DNA from 2 places in the Paenibacillus sp. lzh-N1 genome. Region 1 is predicted to be linked to the other one. Evidence: predicted binding sites of a transcription regulator. Region 1 holds the regulator's gene; the other holds the start of a gene.
What was found. The regulator Rex, encoded in region 1, represses fermentation and respiration genes when NADH is low (regulators of the CRP and FNR family bind a similar motif). The targets are predictions, from matches to a motif close to TTGTGAAATATTTCACAA.
Positions count from the first base shown of each region.

Region 2: C0638_RS11895 (cytochrome ubiquinol oxidase subunit I) is a predicted target of Rex. The motif match lies at 1,352-1,369, and genes of this name have one in related genera.

Region 1 covers NZ_CP025696.1:4,108,670-4,115,003, reverse strand. The annotation lists gene C0638_RS18650 (hypothetical protein) at 1-208, opposite strand, end outside; gene C0638_RS18645 (cell wall elongation regulator TseB-like domain-containing protein) at 515-1,039, opposite strand; gene C0638_RS18640 (amidohydrolase) at 1,077-2,378, opposite strand; gene C0638_RS18635 (redox-sensing transcriptional repressor Rex) at 2,365-3,018, opposite strand; gene dinG (ATP-dependent DNA helicase DinG) at 3,046-5,928, opposite strand; gene C0638_RS18625 (tetratricopeptide repeat protein) at 6,087-6,334, opposite strand, start outside.
Region 2 covers NZ_CP025696.1:2,642,008-2,648,341, forward strand. The annotation lists gene C0638_RS11890 (response regulator transcription factor) at 1-1,035, shown strand, start outside; gene C0638_RS11895 (cytochrome ubiquinol oxidase subunit I) at 1,437-2,843, shown strand; gene cydB (cytochrome d ubiquinol oxidase subunit II) at 2,830-3,843, shown strand; gene cydD (thiol reductant ABC exporter subunit CydD) at 3,843-5,597, shown strand; gene cydC (thiol reductant ABC exporter subunit CydC) at 5,578-6,334, shown strand, end outside.

The DNA.
Region 1 (6,334 bases):
CCACATCCGCCTGCGGTTTGAGATCTAGTTTCAATACGACCTGATCCTGTTTAATATCTATTTGAGCGCTTGTCACGCCTGGATATTGAGATACCAGTTTTTCCAGAGGACTTTGCATTGTAACCTGACGGTAAATGAACCATCCCCCAAACATCAACAAGGCTGCCACAACGGCCGCCACAACAATAGGAACTGCACGCAATTTCAAACAACATCCTCCTCTCAAAATGTAAAACCCAGAAGAAACGGGACGAATGTCAACAAACAACCAAATTGCATGATCTTATAGAGATCAGCAACTCATTTTTCTATCATTTTTGTCTATCACTTATAAAATATAGTATATCATAACGTGAATCTAATATCGAAGGCAATGTGTGGAGGAGTTGTGATTTTCGTAGCAGCAAAAAAAGACGTAAATACGATTTAAATCGCATTTACGTCTTTTCAACTTCAATCAGTTATTCTTTTAACAATACATTGCTTTCACCATCATCACTACTCCCATAACACGCTAGTAATTAGGCAAAGTATACTTTATCCCCGTCGATGCTCCATCTGAGAAACGGTAAAAGGTATAGTTGTGATGGCTTTCATCATCGTAAAACAGTTGCCATACATATTCGCCATTGAACACACTCGGTTGGAGCCTTACAATTTTTGCATTTGGAAGTTGCTGCTGAATTATCGCTGTCATTTTTTGCTCGTCGACTCCGTTTTTCATCAGCTCGGTATGAACACCGCTTGGATCTGCGACAGGTACGTTAGGTTGTCCTTCCATTTTTTGAAAAGGGACCCACACCATTATATTTTCATTCTGTGCGTTTTTTCCTTGAACCACCCAATATATCTGATCCCACACAGACTTCCATGTCTGAGTCGTGCTAACCAGACCACCTGATTGCTTGGCCTTAATGATAGCGGCATTTTTCTCAGCCACCTGGTCTTGAGTAACATAGGAATAATACCAGAAAATGCTGACCAGAATCAGTATTACGGCCAAAATGGCGACCGCTATCCATTTCTTCTTATTTTTCAAACCTGTGCTTCCTCTCTAAGGGGATGTGACACCTGAATTAGCGCGACAGCAGCCCTTCAAAGGCGGCTTGTGCCTCATGTTTGATACGTTCCTCGTCCATCGTCAGGCATTCGCCGTTTTTCACAACCTGTCGACCGTCTACCCACACATGAGCCACGTCTTTGGCACTTGCAGAGTATACGGCATGGGAAATAAGATCTGTACGCGGCAAGAAATGGGCCTGATTCAGATCTAGCGCGATAAAGTCAGCCTTGTTGCCTGCTGCCAGCGTTCCTACTTCTTTTAAACCAATCGACTTTGCACCATACTCTGTTGCCAGACGCAGTGCTTCATTTGCAGGAACTGCTGTTGGGTCGCCAGATACTCCCTTGTGAATGAGTGCCGCCAGACGCATTTCCTCGAACATATCCAGGTTATTATTGCTGGCAGGACCGTCTGTTCCAAGAGAAACAGTAACTCCTGCACGCAGCAATTCAGGCACTCTAGCTACACCACTTGCCAGCTTCAAGTTGCTGCCTGGATTATGTGAAACCGCCACACCTCGTTCCGCTAATAAAGCTATCTCTTCGTCGTTCAAGTGTACGCCGTGGGCAACAAGTGAAGGGCGGGAGAAAAAGCCAAGCTTATCTAAGTGTGCAACTGGACGCAAACCGTAGTCGCGTACGTTTTGCTCAACTTCGGCGATCGTCTCGGACATGTGCGTATGCAATGGTAAATCGAGATCATGTGCTGCTTGAACAAATTTCTCAATAAACGCTGGCGGGCATGTGTATGGGGCATGCGGAGACATCATCGTTGTGATACGTCCGTCTGCTTTTCCATGCCAGTTACGGGCAAAAGTCACGGCCTCAGCCAGCTTGATCCGCTGTTCTTCTTCTGAACAGAGTCCAATGGCTCCACGCATCAAACTTGCACGGATGCCCGACTCTTCAGCTACACGTGCCACCTCATCCATATGATCGTACATATCCAGGAAAGTTGTGGTTCCACCTTTCAGCATTTCCAGCACTGACAAGGATGTTCCCCAATACACATCCGTAGATGTAAACTTGGCTTCCATAGGCCACATTTTTTCCTGAAGCCAGACTTGAAGTGCCAAGTCATCTCCATACCCTCGCAGCAGAGACATCGCCGCATGACCATGAGTATTAATCAGACCAGGCAAAAACAATAACCCGTTACCGTCGATTGCTTCCGTCTCTTCCTCACCCGGAGGCAGAGTCTCGCCAATGTAAGTAATACGGCTATCCTCCACAATCATAAAACCATGGATTACCCCAGCTTCAGGTCCATTCACGGCAAAAGAACCGTTTTTAATCATCCATTTATTCACTGTCATATTGTGCTTCTTCCTTTCCGTCCTCCAGGTAATAAGCGAGGCTAAGCAAATCAGTTGTAAAGTCTGTGGCATGTATCCGAATGTTAGCCGGTGCCTTGAGAATGATAGGTGCAAAGTTTAAAATCGCTCCAATTCCACTCTCAATGAGCCTATCAGCTACGTGTTGTGCCTCAAAATCAGGTACAGTAATAATCCCGATTCGAATATTTTTTTCTTTTACAGTCGTTTCCAATTCATCCATCGGCTGAACGACTAAGGTATTGATTCTGGTCCCAACCTTATCCGGGAACGCATCAAATACCGCCACAATCTTCATATTGTCTTTTAAATAAGCGTTATAGTTTGATAGGGCTTGACCCAGATTACCCGCTCCGACCAATACCACATTAATTTGCTGGTCGATTTTCAGGATATGGCGTATTTTCTCAATTAGATAAGAAACATCGTAACCGATACCCTTCCGACCAAAATCGCCAAAATAGGCAAGATCTTTACGAATTTGGGCTGGATTTAAATCTAACCTCTGTCCCAGCTCTTGAGAAGAGACCGTAGCCACCTCCCGTTTGTGCAGTGCATTCAGATAACGTAAATATACGGGTAATCTCCGTACGACAGCCTCTGAAATTTTATCTGATTTCATACTTGCTCCCCCTAATTGTAACGGACTTTAGGTGTCCGTCCGTTGTGCCTCTGTCTCCGGGGCGGATTGGAGCCATTCGGCGATGCGGGGCACCATTTGCTCCGATGGCATATGCTCCATTTTTGGTCCCGGTAACGAGTACAAAAAGTGCTTTCCATAATAGGATTCGATCACACGCGTATCGTAAACGATAACGACTCCGTGGTCGCTCGCTGTACGTACCAATCGTCCAAATCCCTGTTTGAAGCGAATAACTGCTTGTGGTACAGACAGCTTCATAAATGGATTCTTCTTCTGCTGCTGCAGCAGCTCGCTTTTTGCCTCCAGTAACGGGTGATTGGGCGGTTGAAACGGCAAGCGAACGATGGCCAGACAAGTCAAAGCCTTCCCTGGAATATCAACGCCTTCCCAGAAGCTGCTGGTTCCCAGCAATACAGAAGCCTTGGCTTCCTGAAAACGACGGGTTAGCTTGCTGCGGCTCCCACTGTCTACACCTTGTCCTAACACGGTAATATCGCTGGATGCTAACGCCTCTTTGAGTGGCTCATACACTTGCCGGAGCATCCGATAGGAAGTAAACAGAACAAGCATTCTCCCCCGCGTCGCCTGGGCAGTCGCTCCTAGAGAGCTAACGAGCATCTCTACAAAATGTGCATCCCCTACACTGCCCTTCACACTCGGAAAGTCTCGCGGAATGACCAGCAACACCTGATCCCTGTAATTAAAAGGTGATGGGAGCTGTGACGTCATTAATCGTCCTTGATCCGCTGCCTCCTGCAAGCCGAGTTGATCGGTCATGTACTGAAACGACTTATCTACCGATAAAGTAGCAGATGTCAGAATAATACTTCTTTTTTTGTCAAAAAACATTTCTTTCAACTGGCGGCTCACATCGACGGGCACTGCATAAAATTGCAATGATTTACTACGGAATTGCCCACTCGCTTCGAGCCAATATACGGTTGTTTCATCATCGAGTCGTATAAAGAAGCGCAAATTTTCCCTAATCCCCGCCAAATCCTTAAGCAGACCCGTGATATCTGTAATGAGACTATCCGCCGCATAATCGTCGTGTTCTTCCTTGACATCCAGCATCAGCTTGTCGCCCTTGCGCAAAATTTCACTCAACGTTACATAAAGCTGATTTTCCAACGCCGCCGCATGATCCCACTTTGCAGGCTTGGCCGACGGTTTGAGACGCGAAGAAAATTGCCCCGTTTCACCCGGTGTGGCATCAGACCGCTCTGGCAACATACCAAACAACTTATCGCTTAGCAGGTCCCAAGTTTCCTTAACCTCTAACACGAGTGGGTACAGCTGATCAATGGTCGAGGCCCATTCCGTCGACTTCTCATGCCCCGACTTTGCCAACTGCTGACGTAACGAAGGCAATTGTCCGTTCTTACTGTCCTTGAACAATCGAGTCAGCGTATGCACGAGTGTGAAATATTTCATATGCATGCCCAGGTGCTTACCGGCTACTTCCTCTAGATGATGTGCTTCATCAATGACCAGATGTTCATAGCTGGGCAATAGCTGGTGACTTGCTTTGACGTCGGTGAACAGCTTGGAGTGATTCGTTATAACCACATCCGCTGTTCCTGCTTCATGACGTGCACGATGATAGTAGCATTTGCGGAACCATGGGCAAGAACGACCAAGACAGGACTCGGAATCACTAGCTACTGTTTCCCAGAAATCCCCTCCACGGTTGCTCAGGTTTAGTTCCTCATCATCACCGGTTTCTGTCAGAGTCAGCCAGACAATCATTTGAGCCGCTGTAATCAAGTCTTCCTTTGGTGTCGCGAAGTCTCTTCTGTTTATTTTATGTTCAAACTTACGCAGACACAAATAATGCCCCCGACCCTTAAAAATGGCAGCCCGGAACGGGAACGGAATCACTTTTGTCAGCATCGGAATATCACGCTCTCGCAATTGCTCCTGCAGATTAATGGTATGCGTGCTTACTGTGACCCTCTGCCCATATTTTACACTGTGGTACAGTGACGGAAGCAAATAGCCTAGGGACTTCCCTGTTCCTGTACCCGCCTCGATCAACAAATGCTTATCTTGAGTCAGGGCTTGATTTACACCCTCAATCATTTGTGTTTGCGCCTCGCGCTCCTCATATTGGCTCAAGGATGAACGCAAATTGTCCCGCACATCATCCATATACTCCTCAAAGGAAACGCCTGAGAGTGGATTCGGATCATCTTCTCTTCGTGGAGTAGCCAGTTCGGTCCAATCTTCCACTTTAAGCGCAAGCTGACGAAAAAACTGATGTTTCTCCAAATCCTGAATAGGGTCTAGCTCTTTCTCTTCTCGTATGCCGTCAAGAAACCAACCCAGGTCACTGTCTTCCTCTGCGAACAAATCGCTGAGCCGCTGTATCGTTATCAGAGGTAATGCCTGAAGCTCACCCAGACATTTTAAAAACACCTCAGCCGTAGCCAACGCGTCGCTGTCTGCTTGATGAGGGCGGTCATGCGCCAGCCCAAACTCTGAGGAAACAAAACCCAACTGATAAGAAGATAACGACGGAAACATAATTTTCAGAAAATCCATCGTATCCAAAATTCTACCGCTAAAGGGTAAATATCCACACCGGTCCAAAGCGCTTTGCAAAAAATTGAAATCAAACGCCACGTTATGACCGACCAGCACGACATCGTCCAGCATAGGCACGAGCTCCATCATCATTTCTTCGAGTGCAGGTGCATCCTTGACGTCATCATCTGTAATTCCGGTCAATCCGGTGATAAAAGGTGGAATAGATCTGCCAGGGTTTACATAAGAGCCGTAAACACGGGAAATGCTGTTATCATGATCTATAATTGCAAGTCCGACTTGAATGATGTCATCCGCGGACTGGGTGCCTGTCGTTTCAAAATCCAATACCGCAAATTTCATTCGAGCTTAATCCTTTCTTATGACACATACAAAAATAATAACTCTGTATAATAGCATAGCAGAAGATTGTCTGTTTGGAAATTAAGACAGTCAAAAAAAGACGATGCACACACCGCCTAAGGAGGTGAGCATGCATCGTCTTACTCGGTGTCTGACAACTACATCCAAGTCAACAAGGAACTGTCGTAGCGAAGCTTTTCGGCACCGGACAAACAGGCTTGCATATTGTGCAGTGGCTCGGGCAGCGTTGGATCGAACTGATGAGCGAGAGCAAAATATTTTTGCGCCTCTTTTACGTCTGCCTGCTTTGCCATCAAACAGCCTAGCGCATTATAGATGACCGCTTTTAGCCCTGGCTGTTCAGTCAGGTGTAGCACCTTTTGAAACTGGCTTATAGCCTCTGCTG
Region 2 (6,334 bases), 1.5 Mb from region 1:
GATCGGCAAGCCCGGCAGTTGGCAGCAAAGCAGCGGCTAGCGGAATTGTGTCGTGATCAGGATAGAGGCATTGTGTTTGAGGCTGGAATATATACGGGCCTACTGCTTCCTGCCATGTTAAAAACGGAGCAAGATGCTGTTCAGTTGCTGGCTGCATGGCGACAGGAACTAAAGCCTTGGGTAAATGAAATCTATGGGGCTGCTGGCGCTCCGGTAGACATTCTTAGCGATATCCCCAGATCTTTTGAGCAGGCGTTACGATTATTGGAGCGTACGTTTTTGTTCCGAGCAGAAAGAGTCATGCTTCCCGAAGACTTACATGAATGGGAGACAGTCCATGCTGAAATGGATGAAGCGTCTGACAGGGCCTCGGATGACCCCATGCGTTATGCAGAAAAGCTGTACTATGCGCTGGATATGGCTAATGGTAAAGCGGCGACCCGTGTCATTAAGGACATGGAAATCCAATTTCCACAGATTTATCGTACAGAATCTGCAATCAAGGCGGCATTCGCTCAGACATTCACACTGGCACTGAACAAGTATGCAGCTGGACAAGAACACAGCCGGACCGTGCTGGAGGAGCACTCTAACCTGATTACCAATGTATATGCTTATTCAACATTGGGCGAGCTGGTGGATCACTCGCTCGAGCATGTGTTGCAGTGGATTGGCCAGACTGATACGGGTGGCAAGGAGATCATCATGAAGCAAATGATTGACTTTATACATGGTCATTATGATGAAAATTTGCGACTGGAGTTACTGGCGGATATGTTCAATTACAATAGTGGGTATTTGGGCAAACTGTTCAAAAGTCATACAGGCGAGGCCTTTAATGCCTACCTGGATAAGGTAAGGATTGAGCGAGCAAGGGAATTGCTTGCACAGGGGATTAAGGTGCACCAAGTGGCGGGCCGCGTGGGATATGCGAATGCAGATTATTTTCATAGTAAATTTAAAAAATATGTTGGTATGTCACCTTCCTCCTACCGTAATCAGACCCAAAAAAACGGAGGAACAGATGGCTGTTGATCGATTTCCTAGGTTTAACGTTATGAAGTCTCTCTTGCAGATGTCGGAGGTATGTCCTTCGAATGAAGAGAGGCTTTTTTTATATGTTGAAAAAGGATGGATCAATAGAAAATGTCACATTCATTATGGGTTTTAAGGCATTTTCATAAAAACGCCATCGTTATGACACAACTTTGACACGATGTTCACATTTTTGATTCTATTTCATTTAAATTTATTCTATATAATGGGGATAATCTGAAGCCCGGTTATGGCAACCATGGCAAGTTAGCTGAGTGGGTCATTTCCTAAAAAAGTGACGGTTTCATATGTAAGAGTGTGAATACAATCACAAATACAAAAGACTTCAGATCACAAACATTAAATCATTGTTAAGGGAAGTACAGGGGAGGAGCAGCATCATGGACGTATTGGATTTGGCACGGTTGCAGTTTGCAACCACTACGATTCTTCATTTTGTTTATGTGCCGATCTCCATTGGATTGTCATTGTTGGTGGCAATTATGGAGACTATGTATGTTATCAAGAAAAAGGATTTGTACAAAAAAATGGCTCAATTCTGGGGGACATTTCTGCTGATTAACTTTGCGCTAGGGGTAGTCACCGGGATTTTGCAGGAGTTCCAGTTCGGAATGAATTGGTCGGACTTTTCCCGTTTTGTCGGTGATGTATTTGGTACACCGCTAGCCATTGAAGCATTGCTCGCATTTTTCCTGGAATCGACCTTTATCGGTCTATGGGTGTTCGGCTGGGAAAGATTATCCAAAACTGTCCATTTAATTTGCATGTGGCTAGTAGCGATCGGTACGATGCTCTCGGCTTTGTGGATTTTGGCTGCCAATTCATTCATGCAACGTCCCGTAGGATATGGGGTTGTAAATGGCCGGGCAGAAATGCAGGATTTTGCTGCCTTGTTAACGAACGAGCAGCTTTTGTGGGAGTATCCTCACACCATTTTTGCTGCCATTGCAACCGGCGCTTTTCTCGTAGCAGGTATTAGTGCTTGGAAGCTAATGCATAAAAAGAATATGGACTTTTTTAAACCTTCTTTTAAATTGAGCATTATTGTTGCATTAATCTGTGCCATTGCTATTCCTTTGTTTGGTCATGGACAGGCTCAATATTTGATCAAAACACAGCCCATGAAGATGGCAGCCAGTGAAGCTCTGTGGGGAGACAGCGGCGATCCGGCGCCTTGGACGGTTATTGCAAATATTGATCCTGATAAGCAGGAAAATACCTTTGAGATTAAGGTTCCGTTTGCACTGAGCTTTCTGTCGTATAGCAAGTTTTCTGGCTCTGTGCCTGGTATGAAGGAACTTCAAGCACAGTATGAAAAGACCTACGGTCCAGGTGATTATATTCCGCCTGTCCGTACGACCTTCTGGAGCTTCCGCATTATGATTGCGGCAGGATGTGCCATGATTGCACTTGCTCTGTACGGAGCTTACCTGAGTTTTCGACAAAAATTGGAGGGCTCACATCGTTGGTTCTTCCGCCTTATGCTGTGGGGGATATCGCTCCCGTTCATTGGGAATACAGCAGGCTGGATCATGACAGAAATGGGACGTCAGCCGTGGACTGTGTTTGGCTTGCTTCAAACGAAAGATTCTGTTTCACCTACCGTTGTAGCAGGAGAAGTGCTGTTCTCCCTGATTGCATTTACGACGCTGTATCTCATTTTAACGGGTGTACTGGCATTCCTGTTTGCTCGCACCGCTCGTAAAGGCCCAGATATTGAGCCGCATCAGCATACAGTCATTCATGATCCATTTGCTCAAGGAGGTGACAGCATTGTCGTTAAATGATTTATGGTTCTTATTGATCGCAGTGTTGTTTACAGGCTTCTTTTTTCTAGAGGGCTTTGATTTTGGCGTGGGGATGGCAACAGGATTAGTGCCGCGTAATGACCAACAAAAACGTTTGATGATCAATACGATTGGTCCATTCTGGGATGCCAACGAAGTGTGGCTGATTACAGCAGCAGGTGCGATGTTTGCCGCCTTTCCGCATTTTTATGCAACGATGTTCAGCGGATATTATCTGGTATTTGTGTTTATTTTGCTAGGTTTGATCTTGCGAGGAGTCTCCTTTGAGTTCCGTGGCAAGGCCGAAGGAAAAGGGTGGACAGGAACGTGGGATACTTGCATTCTGATTGGCAGCTTCCTGCCGCCGATGCTGTTTGGTATGGCCTTTGCGGCTTTGGTGAAAGGTGTACCTATTCAGCAAAACATGGATTTGAAAGCCGGATTTTTGGATGTGTTCAATGGATACACCGTATGGATTGGACTGACAGTGGTCGGAATGTGCCTCATGCACGGGCTGACGTTCATTTCTCTGCGGACGATTGGTGAAGTCAGGGATCGTGCTCGTGTGATCGCGTCCAAATTTCTTCCGGTGTTGGGAATTCTACTTGCTGGTATGGTGGTATGGACTTATTTTGCAACGGATTTATTTGCACGTCGCGGTCCCTTTATGTATGTTGCGGTTGCGGTGGGGATTTTCGCCTATGTGCTGACATGGTATTTCCTGAGGCAGCGCCGCGAAGGATGGGCTTTCGGGATGACAGGTGTCATCATTTTGCTAAGCTTCGTTTCGTTATTCGTTGGCTTGTTCCCAAGATTTATGGTGAGCTCGATCAACAGTGCTTTTGATTTGACGATATATAATGCAAGCTCCAGTCATTACACACTGAAAGCCATGACGATTGTTGCAGCAACGCTTTTACCCTTTGTGTTGGCTTATCAGGCGTGGAGCTATTTTGTTTTCCATAAGCGTCTCAGTGAGAAGGATCATCTGGAATACTAATGGATAAAGCCTGGTTTGAATTAAAGGGCATTCGGCCAGTAATGCTGCTGCTGGCCGCCCTTTCCCTGCTCCAGGGAGCAGCGGTAATTGCACAAGCCATCTTTTTGGCAAAGGCTGTAACGGTTTTGTTTAATAAAAATCCGCTGGTAATGGCTTGGCCATCGCTGGCGTTGTTTTTCGCGGCTTTTGCAGTGAGGCATACGATGATCTGGCTGCAACGCCGGACAGCCGGTCGTTTCGCCGAAGCAGCAGGCGCTTCCTTACGGGAGCGTCTGCTTGCGCGTTTGTTCGAGCGGGGTCCGGGTTTTGCCGCGCAGGAAGGAAGCGGCAAGTTGGTGACGCTAGCGCTGGATGGTGTGGATCGGTTTCGCAATTATTTGGAAATATCCATTCCTCGTATGATAGACATGATGGCTGTAACCTTACTCGTGCTTGTGTATGTTTTCACATTAGATATGATTTCAGGTGTGATTTTGACGACTACGATGCCGATTCTGGTGGGCTTCTTTATTTTACTCGGCTTGGCGGCGCGAAAGCAGGCAGACAAGCAGTGGCGTTCCTATCGTCTGTTATCACATCATTTCACAGATTCGTTGCGTGGCCTACAGACACTAAGGTTTTTGGGACGCAGTCGGGCGCATGGGGAAACCGTAGGGAAGGTCAGCGACCAATACCGTACGGCAACGATGCGTACGCTGCGGGTAGCGTTTCTTTCTTCATTTGCCCTCGATTTTTTCAGTATGCTGTCGGTCGCTTTTGTAGCAGTAGGCTTGGGGCTGCGTCTGATTAGTGGTTCGGTGGGACTGGAGGCAGCGCTTGCGGTGCTTATTCTGGCACCGGAATATTTTATGCCTATACGCCAGTTGGGATCAGACTATCACGCCTCATTGGACGGTAAGGAGGCTTGGGGAGCGATACGCTCCATTCTCGTTGCAGAGGATGAAACGATAGAGCCGAAGACAGCTAATGATAAAGGATTAGACATCACGGGGCAGGACATCCTCAAGCTGTCCGATGTGTGTTTTCTTAATGAAGACGGCTCCGCCCGGCTTGAACATGTGTCTGCAAGTGTTGAACCGCACATGAACATGATTGGCATCGTCGGAGCGAGCGGTGCAGGCAAAACGACATTGCTTAGTCTGCTTGGCGGCTTTTCTGACCCAACTTCAGGTGAGCTGACCCTTAATGGATGCCGATTATCTGCGGATACCAAAGCTGAATGGCAACGGCATATTGCCTATATTCCACAGCATCCTTACTTGTTTAGCGCTACTTTGGCAGATAATATTCGCTTTTATGAACCGGAAGCATCCAACCAGCAGGTAGAGTGGGCGATTGACGCGGTTGGACTGCGTGAACTGGTGAATGGCCTTCCGGGTGGTTTGAATGAGCCTATTGGGGAAGCAGGTCGGACATTGAGTGGAGGGCAGGCGCAGCGGATTGCCTTGGCGCGGGCTTTGCTTAGTAACCGTCCGATCATTTTATTGGACGAGCCTACGGCACATTTGGATATTGAGACAGAATGGGAGTTAAAACAGACCATTTTGTCCGTATTGAAACACAAAAGAATGTTTCTTGCCACCCATCGGCTGCATTGGATGCCGGATATGGACTGTGTCTGGATGATGAATCAAGGCCGTCTGGAAGAGGTAGGTTCCCATCAGCAACTAGTTGCCCAAAAGGGAGAATATTACCGATTGCTGACGGGAATGTCGGAAGGAGGGGACGGACGATATGAGAGCAACAGACAATAGTAGCCAAGGCTGGTTTTTGCCTTATCTGAAACACTATTTTTGGGCCTTTCTAGCAGCGGCTTTTTTGGGTGCACTGTCCATTGGATGTGCAGGCGCGCTGCTCTTTACGTCCGGTCATCTGATTACTCGTTCGGCCTTAAAGCCTGAAAATATATTAATGGTATATGTGCCAATTGTGCTTGTGCGAACGTTTGGTTTTAGTAAAGCCGTCATTCAGTATCTGGAACGCTTGGTAGGCCATGATGCTGCGCTGCGCCTTGTGTCTCGTATGCGGGTACGCTTGTATCGGGCAGTGGAACCGCAGGCGCTGATGATTCGCAGCAAATTTCGTACAGGGGATCTATTGGGATTGCTGGCGGAGGACATTGAGCAGCTTCAAAATATCTATCTGAAGCTGGTTCTGCCTGCGTTATCGGCTTTGCTGATTTATGCAGCAGGCATCTTGGCGCTTGGCTGGATGGACGGCACATTTGCCTTGCTGATGGCGCTATATGGGGGATTTTTGCTGTTCATCGCCCCGGCTATCTCACTTGGGACCTCACTCGCCAAACGGCGTACGTTCAAGCAGGAACGGAGTAAAGCCTATCAGGAACTGACGGATGCTTTGTTTGGCATGAGTGATCTGGTGCTGAGTGGACGGACTGGACATTTCCTTAGCACCTTTACACAACGGCACAAGAGGGCTGCCATGGTGGAAAATTCACTTCGCCGGAACGAGTGGCGTTCTCATTGGATCG